3 regions of the Paenibacillus sp. J22R98 genome follow, and region 3 is predicted to be linked to each of the others. Evidence: riboswitches for the same ligand, from Rfam matches in the RefSeq annotation. Region 3 holds a riboswitch; each other region holds the start of a gene.
What was found. A riboswitch is a leader RNA that binds a small molecule or an ion and turns the genes downstream of it on or off. The one in region 3 is predicted to bind cyclic di-AMP.

Region 1: another riboswitch for cyclic di-AMP. It lies ahead of AC50Y3_RS24390 (histidine kinase); the one in region 3 lies ahead of AC50Y3_RS29685 (hypothetical protein).
Region 2: another riboswitch for cyclic di-AMP. It lies ahead of AC50Y3_RS28560 (resuscitation-promoting factor); the one in region 3 lies ahead of AC50Y3_RS29685 (hypothetical protein).

Annotation. Positions count from the first base shown of each region.
Region 1 covers NZ_JBXENW010000010.1:85,552-89,836, reverse strand. The annotation lists gene AC50Y3_RS24405 (LacI family DNA-binding transcriptional regulator) at 1-924, opposite strand, end outside; gene AC50Y3_RS24400 (zinc ribbon domain-containing protein) at 1,171-1,431, shown strand; gene AC50Y3_RS24395 (DUF445 domain-containing protein) at 1,567-2,826, shown strand; cyclic di-AMP (ydaO/yuaA leader) riboswitch at 3,028-3,180, shown strand; gene AC50Y3_RS24390 (histidine kinase) at 3,375-4,285, shown strand, end outside.
Region 2 covers NZ_JBXENW010000016.1:8,911-13,195, reverse strand. The annotation lists gene AC50Y3_RS28560 (resuscitation-promoting factor) at 20-1,168, opposite strand; cyclic di-AMP (ydaO/yuaA leader) riboswitch at 1,391-1,674, opposite strand; gene AC50Y3_RS28555 (TatD family hydrolase) at 1,862-2,626, opposite strand; gene AC50Y3_RS28550 (HD domain-containing protein) at 2,648-3,964, opposite strand; gene AC50Y3_RS28545 (AbrB/MazE/SpoVT family DNA-binding domain-containing protein) at 4,239-4,285, shown strand, end outside.
Region 3 covers NZ_JBXENW010000019.1:31,805-36,089, reverse strand. The annotation lists gene AC50Y3_RS29690 (DUF4350 domain-containing protein) at 1-1,963, shown strand, start outside; cyclic di-AMP (ydaO/yuaA leader) riboswitch at 2,237-2,406, shown strand; gene AC50Y3_RS29685 (hypothetical protein) at 2,536-2,952, shown strand; gene AC50Y3_RS29680 (potassium-transporting ATPase subunit F) at 3,282-3,359, shown strand; gene kdpA (potassium-transporting ATPase subunit KdpA) at 3,391-4,285, shown strand, end outside.

The sequences.
Region 1 (4,285 bases), on a different contig from region 3:
CATCGTGCCGTCGACTCGTTTAAGCAGCACTTCTGTAGCGGCTGCTCCGATACGGTCTGCCGGCTGCCGAATCGTCGTTAAGAGGGGGCGCAGCAGCGAAGCGACCTGTTGATCGTCATAGCCAATAACGGAAACTTCATCCGGAACACGGATCCCAGCCTCCATAAAGGCATTGATAACTCCGATGGCGATATAATCATCGCCGGCGAAGACGGCGCCCGGAAGCTGCTGTTCTTCGATCCACCGCCTAGCCGTTTGGTAGCCGAACTCAGCCGAGTATTCGCCGGAAACGAGCTCGAACGGCTGGATGCCGGCTTCCTGAAGCGCCTCCAGGAAACCGTTTCGGCGTTCCTTGGTGCTTCTAAACATCTCGCTGCCGCTGAGATGCGCAATGGAGGAGTGCCCGAGTTCAATCAGGTGTTTGGCCGCGGCGTACCCGCCCTTGAAATTGTTTACAGTAATCGAGTAAGCATCGTTCTCCGGCTTCTGATTATCGATGAGAACATAAGGGATATTCCGTCGTTTCATTTCGATAATATAATGGTCTTCTTCAATCGGGGAGAGCAGAATAATGCCGTCCACGCGATCCTCTTGAATCAGGTAGTGGCTATCTTCCTGCGTGATGCTCTTCGTCACAGCTACAGCAAGGAAGTATCCCTGCGCAGCCAGAATTCCGTTAATCTCATTCACGATTTCATCGAAGAAAGAATCCTGCATGGTGGTCATGATGAGACCGATAATACCGGTCTTGCCTCGGGCGAGGCTGCGAGCTGCCGCACTCGGGCGGTAATCAAGCTCCTTCATCACCTCAAGCACCTTCTGTCGATTCTTCTCACGCACAGACCCGGCACCGTTAAGCACGCGGGATACCGTGACGACAGAGAGGCCCGACTTCTTGGCGACATCGAAAATACTAACCTTCATGCGTATGCATTCTCCTCTGTCGAGTAAAGTTAAAGCGGTTATACTTTTATCAAAAAAAATATAGGGTCAAAACCTAGAATGAAGTAATTCATTCCCAAACAAAGTTAAAGTGCTTTAACTTTCGTTTTCTTTTCTTATTGTAGAGGAGGCTGATTTATTTTTCAAGTTTAATTTCCGTTCGTTCATGTACAAGCTTTCGAGAAAAGCATATAATAAATCCAAAATTACCCTCGGGGAGTGTTCGACGTGAGTGTCAGCTACAAGAACTGTCAAAGCTGCGGAATGCCTATAGCTAAAGGCGATAAGAACGGCACGGAAGCCGGCGGAGCGAAGAGCTTCAAGTATTGCATCCACTGTTACGTTGATGGCAAATTCACTTTGCCCGATCTTACGGCAGACGGCATGAAGGCACATGTGAAGGGCAAACTCGCCGACATGGGTTTTCCGAAGTTTACGACAGGGTTCTTTACGCGCGGCATTCATAAGCTGGAGCGCTGGAAGAGCTGACGAGCGCAAGAGCGGCTTTGGCGGAGAAGAGACAGACCCCGGGTCTTGTCTCTTTTTTGTTGTTTTCACGACTGTTTTTGCAACTGATTCGTATGAAGTGGTATGGTGTAAAGAAGCACTAGTAGGAGGAAGAACATGGCGAACGATTCGAGAAAAAATAAACATATAGCAAATATATCGCTGGGCATCATGGCAACGGGTTTCGCAGCCACGATCCCTTTCAGCGGGGCAGGGCTTAGCTTGCTGCATGTCGGCTTCGAGGCCGGCGTCATCGGGGGGCTCGCGGACTGGTTTGCCGTGACGGCGCTGTTTCGCCATCCGCTGCGAATTCCGATTCCGCATACGGCGCTGCTGCCTCGCAATCGCCAGAAGATGTCGGACGGCATCGTACGCGTTCTAGAAGATCGGCTGCTTGCTAAGGATAGCATGATCGAGAAGCTGCGTCAGATCGAGTTGGCAAAGCAGCTGCTGCCAGCCCTTCGGGGGGCAGCTCATTCAGCGGTACACAGCGAGCGACTGCCTCATCTGCTGGAAGGCGCGCTGCGTACGATAGAGCTGGAGAAGCTGGTCCCTATTGTCTCTGGGGAAATTCGCTCCGCGGTGGAGCGCATTGATCTGGAAGCGGCGCTTCGCGGCTTCCTGCGAAACGCGGTGGAGAATGGCGTAGATGAGCGTCTGCTCGATTTGCTGCTGGAGCGCGCGGAAGAGTGGGCGAGCACGGAGGGGATGCGCCGCGAGCTGGGCAATGCGGCGATGACGCTTGTAAAAGGGCTGAATTTAGGCGGCCTGATGCAGTTTGCGGTCAACGCGTTCATCGGGTATTTGGATGAGGATAAACTGGGCACGATGCTGCAATCCTTTATTTTGACGAAGATTCATGAGCTCAAGGTTCAGGGCACCAATCGGCGTGCTGTTATTATGAAGCATCTGCATCAAGGGCTCGAGATGTTGATTTCCCGTTTGGCCGAAACCGGACAGCTGAATGCGCTGCGCGATGAGCTGCTCGCTTCATTTGATCTCGAAAGCGAGATGACGCGCATGTTTGTATCCTTGCGGGAGAAGGGAATCACATTTCTCCATTCGGAGGATTTTGCAGCTAAGGTATGGCCGATGCTGGAGGGTCTTCTTGATCGCTTGGAAGCCAACCATGGACTGGTTCAGGATGCCGAACAATGGCTGAAAGGGCAGGTTGCCGGACTCATTGAACGGAATCACACGAAGATCGGCTCGTTCGTGAAGGAGAACCTCGATCGGCTCGACAATGATCAGCTGGTGGAGTTAATAGAAGATAAAGTTGGGCAGGACCTGCAATGGATTCGGGTCAATGGTGCCGTTTGCGGTTTCCTGATCGGTCTATTATTGCGGTTAATTGAGATGGGCTTCGGTTATAACTAAGGAGAAGAAGCGGGCAGTCCGTTCTATTTCGCCTTATTTGCGAGAAACGGCAAATTAGTGAGGTAGAGTGAGACTGCTTGCGATCGACTCCATTGTAAGCGTTATATTCGCGCCAGTTGGCTGGAAATGAGAACGAAACCGTTTGCGGCATTCCTTTACAAAAGACATGCGCAGGCGTAACATACGATTCATGCTTAATCTTCTGCTATAGCGCTGAATTTCTGATTAGAAATCGGGGGAACCACTCAACTGGGGTGAATCTTGAAGAACGGACCGCTCGGTCCATGCTTTAAGTAGGGCGACTCTCACGCCCGAATCCGTCAGCTAACCTCGAAAGCGTATACGAGAGGCAACGATTGTTCGTGCATATAGACACTTTGATGATAACTTGTGCCTAGAAGCCGCGAGAGGCGTTCCTCTGTGTTAAAGAGGCAATTCCTGCAGGCTTCTTTTTTGTGCTGTTTATTAGAATAAAGGTGGACACAAAGAAGAATAAGTTTGCGAAGATTATGTAAGTTTAAAGGTGTAGAAAGGAAGGCGAAGTTGTCATGGCTGGTTACCGCCGCAAAACCCCTGAAGAAATGCTCTTATCCATCTCCAAAATTCATCGCGGCCGTCTTAAAATTTATGTTGGTGCCGTGAGTGGCTCAGGCAAAACCTATCATATGCTGCGTGAAGGCCAAGCGCTTAAGCAGCAAGGCATTGAGGTTGTCATCTGCGCAGTATCGACGATGCGCCGGCCTGAAACGGTGGAGCAGCTTGCTGATTTGGAGCGGATCCCGAGCATTCATTGGTACAAGGGGGACGTGGAGAAGAAAGATCTTAATTTGGATGCGATTCTGGAACGGAATCCGGAGGTGCTGCTCGTAGACGGGCTGGCGCACGAGAACCGTCCGGAAGCGAAGTTCCCGACGCGTCTGGAGGACATCCAATTTCTTCTGAGTCACGGTATCAGTATCATCACAACCGTGAATGTATACGAACTCGAGGGGATAACCGAGCTTGCGCAGAAGCTGACAGGTATCTCGGCGGAATGTACAGTGTCTGCGGATCTGCTGGAATTGGCGGATGAGGTAAGGCTTATCGATGCATCGCCGGAAACGATTCTGTCACGCCTAAATGAAGGGCGTTTAAACAATATTAAAGATCCCGGGCTGCTCAAGCGCGGGAACCTTGGCAAGCTCAGAGAGATTGCCCTGCGGCTGATGGCCGAGGGCGTGAATGAGTCGCTGGAGAAATACCGCGAGGAGCAGGGCTTCATCGGTCCGTCCGGCGCTACGGAACGCATCTTGGTAGCGGCGCAGTATCACTGGAATGGCTCCATCTATATCCGGCGCGGTCAGCAAATTGCGAAGCGTCTTAGCGGCGACCTGGAGGTTGTCGTCTTCGTGGATTCGAGCCAGGAGCCTACGAAGGAACGGGATGACTTCAAGCGCTCCATTCTGAAGCTGACCGAGAA
Region 2 (4,285 bases), on a different contig from region 3:
CATACCGCGGAAATACTTCCTATACGGCTTCCGGCTTCTTCGGCCCAAGCACATATACGGTATAGCCCCGCTTCCGACCAAACTTATCGGCATACGACTCGCTGTCAAAATAAACATCAATCTTGTTGCCTTTGACTGCGCTGCCCGTATCCTCTGCACGGCGGAAACCGATCCCTTCGATATACACCCACCAGCCGATCGGAATGACTTTCGGATCGACCGCAATGGTACGGCCTTCCTGAACGCGTGATCCCGATGCGGTTATGCCGTACTGTGGATGGTTCTTTCCTTTACCTGTTGAAGCCAAGCCGGCTGAATAAGCCGTAAGGGTTACGTTCTTCAATACTTTCTTTGCACTGAATGTAACGCCCCGCTTCGTCATGGTAGATACACTCGGCGAATTCGCCCTTAGCATCGTTACCTTCGGCTCAGGCTTCTTCGTCCCGACTGACACGATCTGATCGACAGATGGTGACTTGGTCAACTTCTCGACCAGTGTCTGTGAGACTAGAACGCCGTCTTCGAAAGTCTTTTCATAACGCTTAACGACAGTGCCTTGTTTACCCGTTTGGACAAGCTGTTCTTTCCCTAGCGCAAGCTTGGGATTATCCTTCTTCACAATGGAGAAAGGAACGGGGTGGGTACTCTCCGAGATCTTCGTGTCAATCCGAGTGATCGAGATGATCATATTCGGTTTAAGTGTCGAGGATAATGAAGGTACTACCTTATCTTGACTGCGTATCGATATATGAGCCTGATCGATCGCCGCCTGTACGGTTCTTTCTGTCGTGTACAACGTTCTTGCTTTGCCGTCAGCTTTTACAATAAGAGGCACCGCTTGATCGATAACGATTCGGTCACCGTCTTTAATACCGCCATCCAGCGGCATCGACACTTTATCATAAGTGCCAACTGCAATAGCTTGTTCATCCAGTAGGCGTTGAAGGACCCATTGCTTCGTAGAGACAATGGTTTCTCGTCCATTCACTACTACGGACACGCGCTTGTCAGCCGTTCCGTACAACAACACCAGAAACATGAAAGTCATAGCGATTGAGATCATGGCGCTTAGTACAATTAAACGCACGTTCTCATGCTTCCATCGCAATGCGAAAGACATGCTGGATGATCGTTTCCCATGGGTGTCCTTAAGCTGGAGTGCTCCCATTTCTTCGGTCCTCCTTACATAGCCCCGCCGCCTTTGTTACGCATGATTACATAGACGCGACTATAGAGATTTTCTTTCCAATTTCCGCCCCGGACCACTTCCATAATACAGCTTTTGTCGTCAGTTTATGCTTCTTTCAAACAAAAAGAAGCCCGACGACAGAGGATCTGTTTCGTGGCTTCCCATTAGACAATGGTAGCATGGAGTTGCATTCACGAGGTTGATCTCTCTTATTGACGCTTGCGAGGTTAGCTGTCGGATTCGGACGTGAGAGTCGCCCTATTCGCTAATGGCACGATTAACATTGCTGCGCCGGTCGCAAAATTCACCCCAAGAAGAATTTCATGTCTATCACTGTCTGCCTTTGTACAAAACAGTGTCGCCCTTTAGTCGACGAACACGTTTTTAAGGAGAAGAAACGAACAAGCTGTTTCTTCTTGCTACAAACAGTTTCAACAATTGGTTCCCCCGCTCTCCGATCATCGGAGATTAAGCGTTTTATTGGAAAAGGAATACAAGTTTTGTTGCTCTGAAATGAATCATAACGTCTACCGCGCCACATTGTAAAGAACTGATTAATGACGATTTTAACGAATTTCAAGGAAAAATAGGCGAAAAGTAAGCAATTTCTTCAAAAAAAATCAGTTTTATCACGAGAATAGTCCCAAATCCTTGCTTTCAAAGCCGTTTTCATCAGATTCCAAAACATTTCATTGCATTTTCCGTGGTTATTTTGCCGACTTCCTCCACACTTTTACCTGTTATCTCCGAAATCGTGTTTGCTACAAGACGGACGAAAGAAGACTCATTTCGTTTCCCTCGATGGGGATGCGGTGCCAAATATGGAGCATCCGTTTCGATCAAAATCCGGTCCAAAGGCACTTGTGAAAGCACTTCCTTTGGCACCCTTGCATTGGTGAATGTAAGCGGTCCACCGAATGAAATATAGAAGTTCATATCGAGACATTGTTTCGCCGTTTCCCAGCTGCCGGAGAAGCAGTGCATGACGCCGCCAACGTCCTTGGCGCCCTCTTCTCGGAGCAAGGTAACGACATCCTCATGGGCATCACGGTTATGGATAACAATCGGCATCTTTTTCTGCTTAGCTAATTGGATTTGCTCGCGAAATACACGCTGCTGAACATCCTTAGGCGAGGTATCCCAGTGATAATCCAGTCCAATTTCACCGATCGCCACGACCTTCGGATGATCGCAGAGCGACGCAATCCAATCCAAATCCTCTGGCCGCATATCAATGCTGTCAACCGGATGCCAGCCGACGGCGGCATAAATAAAGGAATACTGCTCGGCAAGTGCCATCGTGGTTGGAATGGTTTCACGGTTGAAACCGATATTGATGAGCTTATGTACGCCGGCAGCCTGCGCTCTTTCGATAACTTCCGCCCGGTCTTCGTCGAATTTATGCGAGTCTAAATGCGTATGCGTGTCGATTAACATGGTGTCTTTCGGAACCCCTTTCTACATTAAAGCAAATAATTCGCGGAGTTTCGCAGGCAGCCTGTGGGCTGATTCGCGCAGCGGTTCCTCCGGGTAATAAAGGTGGTACTTACCTTGATGGATACCCGTTATGGATCGAATGATATCCGAACGGCTTGAAATTTCCGACAATTGTTCATCATGGCTCAGCAGCAGAATCGGAGGTTTTTCCTCTTTGCCTGCAGCGGTTGTTGAACCGGGACGATAAACATCGTAGGGCATGTCGTAGGGAAAGTCAATTTCCAGGTGATAGTCCGGATGAAGGCCGATTTCTCGCAAGTGGTCGCGTATTTCCTGCCATAGCTTCTCATCGGGATGATCCATCGTAACATACTTGTACAGCTTGCGATTGAGAAACCGGCGGCATAGGTCCGATAACACAGCATCAGGCTCATGGACCCATTGGGCGAAAGCCGTTTGAACAAGTGCTTCGTCCAGATCCAAATAGGCTTCAATGTCCATTGTGCCCGTAAGCAGCCTCTTTATTGGCTTCATTAATGTATGAAATTTATATTCACTCCCGAAGAGCTCCTTCGCCCTTCGAAAGATTTGCCTTAATATGATTTCCGAGCTTCTTGTAACCGGGTGAAAATAAACCTGCCAGTACATCTGATAGCGAGACATGAGATAATCCTCGACCGCATGCATGCCGCTTTCCTTCACCACGATTCTGCCTTGATATGGCCGCAATACCCGCAATATTCGCTCCAGATCGAAGGTACCGTAATTCACCCCTGTAAAATACGCATCTCTAAGCAAATAATCCATGCGGTCGGCATCCATTTGACTGGAGACCAGACTAACGACAATCGGTTGATGATAGGTTTTGCAAATAACAGCGGCTATACGCTCGGGATAGCTCGGATCAAATTCCCATAAGACTGCATTGATCTCCGTATTTCCAAGCAAAATGCGGCAGGTCCACTCCTCATGATGGCTGTCGAACACATCTTCTATGGAGTGAGAGAAGGGGCCGTGTCCGATGTCATGAAGCAAAGCTGCACATAGGGCAACGAGCTTTTCTTCCTTTGGCCAATCGGTATAGCCGCCGCGCTCAAACTGAGAGATGATTTTACGGGTAATCTCGTAAACGCCAAGGGAATGCGAGAACCGGCTGTGCTCTGCGCCATGAAAGGTCAAATAGGATGTGCCAAGCTGGCGAATACGGCGTAGCCGCTGAAATTCCCTTGTATTAATTAGTTCCCAAATCAGTCGATCCTGAACGTAAATATACTTATGTACGGGATCCTTAAATACTTTCTCTTCCGCGAGTTTTTCTTCTCGATGAGCAGCACTCATGTCGAATCACGCTCCTTAAAGTTCAATCATTCGACACAAATGTCGAACTAATGTCGAATAATGTCGCAATATCATTTCCAACCGCACTTCGTTTGAAGTACTATATATATATTGAATAAGTGCCTATTTACGGCGGTAATCGGTTATAACTGGTCACAATTACCGTTAAAACCAGGTTGACTATTATGGGAAACGTTGGTATTATTAAGGCATTAAATGATAGAATTTTGTCGAATGATGACGAGTTAATCCATTGCGAAGGGGAATTTTAGATATGATGAAATCTACCGGTATTGTTCGTAAAGTAGATGAGCTGGGACG
Region 3 (4,285 bases):
CGATACTGTATCTGATGCTACAGGCGGCAGTGCTATTCCGGCGATTGCATCGGAGCAAGTCGGTGCCGGCCGAGTTGTCGTGTCCGGTATGAATTTCGTGAATGATAAACAAATGGATGAGGCCTATAACCCTAAAGGCAATGATGAACTTGGTGTTAACCTGTTCAATTGGCTGGCAGGACATGAAGCCACAGTAAGCACGATTGCAGATGCGAAGTCGCATGCGGATGATACCGCTGTTGTCGTGGAAGGTACAGTAACGACAGGCGCAGATGTATTCTTTGATGCTTTCTATTTGCAAGATGCTACAGGCGGTATTATGGCATTCCAGGATGTGCCGTCAGGCAGCCTTGTACCTGGTGACCGTGTTCGCGTTTATGGTAAGCTGCAAACGTTCGAGAATAATCGTGAGCTTATCTTTGATACATTTGCTGGAGATGTCGTCAAGATTGGCCATGTGAACCCAATCGAGCCTGCTCAGGTATCCACACATGATGCAGCTCAAGAGAACAGCCAGGGTTTACTTGTGAGGGTAAAAGGCACGGTTGTTTCCAAATACGACGACAACTCGTACGTAATTGATGATGGAACAGGCCCAGTGCTCGTATTTACAGACGGTTATATTGCACTTCAGAATGGCGTTGCCGTTCCGAAGATGGATGCAGGCGATACGTACGAAGCAGTAGGCGTAACAGGTAAGTATTCGGAAGGTGTGCGGATTAGGGTACGTGATACACGGGAACTTTCTGCGGTTTCTGCCAGCAGGCCACCAACGGGTACAGGACCGATTAGCACGAACCCATCCACAGACAAACCGGTAGTCTCCACGGATTCAGCCGGCAACAAAATCGCCACCCTCAAGGTAGATGAGACGTTGAAGCCATCTGCGGAAGGTACAGTCACTGTAGATGCAACAACTTCTGAGAAGGTCGGCGAGGTACATGTTTCTCTGGATGCCGATGTTGTTCGTCAATTGCTGGCGGATTCGGCTAAGGCAACTTTGAAGGTAAAAACATCGATCGGTGAGTATGCACTGCCGATGGAAGAAATTAGCGCGCTGCTTGGCAATCATTCAGAAGCTAACGTCGAAGTAATGATCTCCGTGAATAAGGATGCGGAGCAAATCGCCGAGAAGCTTGGTAATCAAGTTCTTGCGGCGATTGATTTCACGGTGACGGCAGCGGATACAGATGGGAAGAAACACGTGCTATCGACATTTACGCAGTATGTTGCGAGAACCGTTGTACTTGATACTGCAATCGACAACAGCAAGCTTGCTGTTGTCAGAGAAGTTAAAGGAGCTGACGGTAATACGTCGTATGAGCCTGTACCGTTTACCACAGATGGGAAAGTCATTCATATTTACAGTCTTTCCAACAGCACCTACCTTGTTCTTAGCAACAAGCACACGTTTAAGGACATTGCAACGCACTGGGCTCGCGCTGATATTGAAGCGGCGGCAGGCAAGATGATTATCGCAGGCTTTAGTGCGGATGAGTTTAAACCGAACCAACAGGTGACCCGTGCTGAGTTTGCGCTCATGATGGCAAATGCGCTGGGGATGAAGACGCAAGGCATAGCTTCGACTTCGATGTTCCACGATGTCAGTGCGAATGCTTGGTACGCAGCTGCTGTTCAATCGTTGGTAGGCTATGGCATCGTGAAAGGTGACGCTGCAGGCAACTTCAACCCGTCAGCAACGATTACACGGGAAGAGATGGCGGTCATTCTCTACAGAGCGATGGGACTCGCAGGTTATCACTATAACGAAGCGGCAGCGGAGTCCGGCTTTAGCGACGTGAGCAGTATTCACGGCTGGGCACTGGATGCCGTAACGAAATTGGAGAGCGCCAAGCTGATCAAAGGAGTTTCGGGTAAATTTAACGCGAGCTCGATGACGACACGTGCAGAAAGCGCCGCTCTAATCACACGAATGCTGTCGGCAGTTAGCTTTACAAAATAAAAGTACGCTACCTCACGGATCGTTACAAAAATAAAATAATAGGATTGAACAAGGAGCTAAGCGACATGATGAATGTGCTTAGCTCCTTTGTTGTTGCTGTCTTCGCAGAAAGGTTTGGAAGCATACCTATGAAAATCCAATTGAAAAGAATGAGTCCGCAAGATGGAAGCGCAATTATGCGCTCATTTCGATTAAAATGGCGTAAATAGAACTGAAATCGGGTTTTACAGGCATCACGAGAAGGAATAAGATTTGATTCAACAACATCAAATCTTGCTTTAAACGCTGAGTCCTCGCAAGAGGAACGGGGGAACCAATTAGGAAGCCGACTTCGATCAGAACGGCTTCTTGGGGTGAATCCATAACAGGTGTTATTTGTTAAGGTAGGGTACTCTCAAGCCCGAATCCGACAGCTAACCTCGTAAGCGTATGAGAGAGAACCCCCTTCAATCGAGCTAGCAACAGCTTGTTTCTTTACGCTGTTTAAGAGGCCCGGGAGCAGAGTTTCTCTGCTCCCGGGCCTCTTTGTGTTTTCTATCATTTGCCAACAAACAATCAGGAGAGTGAGTAGTGTGAAAGATTGCAAGATTAAAGCGATTGAGCTGTTTCAATTTGATGGTGAACTCACCGATGAAAGGCTGCCCGGACATAGTGAAGACTGTATTTGCGGTTTGCTTGCGATTACCACGAATGACGGCGGAAGTGGGTTCATTGAATTCCAGATGCACGGCTGTAACCTGAAGGGGGACATCGTGCAGTGGACGGCCATCTACCAGCGAATCAAGGGTCTTACACTAGCGGAAAGTTTGGATTATATCCATCAGAAGGAAGAATCGTGGGGAACGGAACGCGCACATTTAATGGAATCCGCATTAACGAGCTTGGCTGAGCAGCTGGATTGCACAGCGAAAGGCATAACCAACCGCAATTGCGCACTATGGGATCGTTCGTATTTATTCGATCACTCGCAGGCCTATGTCTCATTCTAAACATCGATAACGGCGATTTTTATATTTTTTTTACACCTGGCAGCAGGTTTCTTTACCCCCTTTTTACAGCAAATCGTATTAAGATTTCTCTATGCCGATGAGGGGGAATAAAGGTTGCGATCGGGCAGCTAAACTTCAATTCAGCTGAATGTGACGGAGTATAGTCTGCATCCTATTGGGGAAAATATTCTCAATTCATTGCTGTAGGTACAGGGAGGTAGTAAAGAGACATGATGAATGATTTTACAATGGTCGTATTGTTTGTTGCTGCATTTGCTATATTTTGGGGATTTCTTAAGTTTTGTGAGAAAGCCTAGGGAGGTAACGCTATGATTATCGTCGGTATTATTGCAGCTGTTCTAATCTTGTACCTTGGATTTGTATTAGTAAAACCTGAAAAATTCTAAATGGTAAGGGCGGAGGATTCATAACATGAGTATGGGGTTCATACAAGTTGCCATAACGCTTATCATCTTAATGTTGTTGGTTAAGCCGGTAGGCAGTTATTTAGTGAAAGTCTTTCAACGAGAAAAAACGGGGCTCGATCGTGTGTTCGGTCCTTTCGAACGCATGCTGTATCGCTTGATGGGCGTACGCGAAGATGAAGCAATGGGATGGAAAAAGTATATAGCAGCCGTCCTGCTGAGCAACTTCGTCATGATGGTTCTTCTGTATCTTGTTCTGCGGTTTCAAAGCTTCTTGCCGCTCAATCCGGACGGGATCGCCAATATGCCGGCAGGGCAGGCATTTAATACAGCCGTATCGTTTATTACGAATACAAACTGGCAGTCGTACTCAGGCGAGAATGGACTTTCTTACTTGTCTCAATTGCTTGCGATCACGTTTCCAATGTTTACGTCGGCGGCGACCGGCTTTGCTATAGCGATTGCGTTCATACGTGGACTCATCGGCCGTCAGGATAATCTTGGTAACTTCTATGTGGATATGGTTCGCGGAATTACGCGTGTATTCTTGCCGCTGAGCTTCCTGGTCGCTTTATTCTTCGTTTTCCAAGGCATTCCGCAAACGTTCCAAGGTGCTGTAGATGCGACCACGCTTGAAGGTGCTCAGCAGACGATCACCAGGGGCCTTGTTGCAACACTTGAATCCATCAAAAATATCGGCACGAACGGCGGAGGATGGTTCGGTACGAATGCGGCGCATCCGTTCGAGAATCCAACACCGCTCACAAATATGGTTCAAATTATTTCGATGATGCTGCTTCCTACAGCGCTTGTCTATGCATTCGGTCTGATGATTAAGAACAAGAAGCAGGGCTGGGCTGTATTTGGGGCTATGGGACTCATCTTCTTGGTTATGCTTACAGTCATAT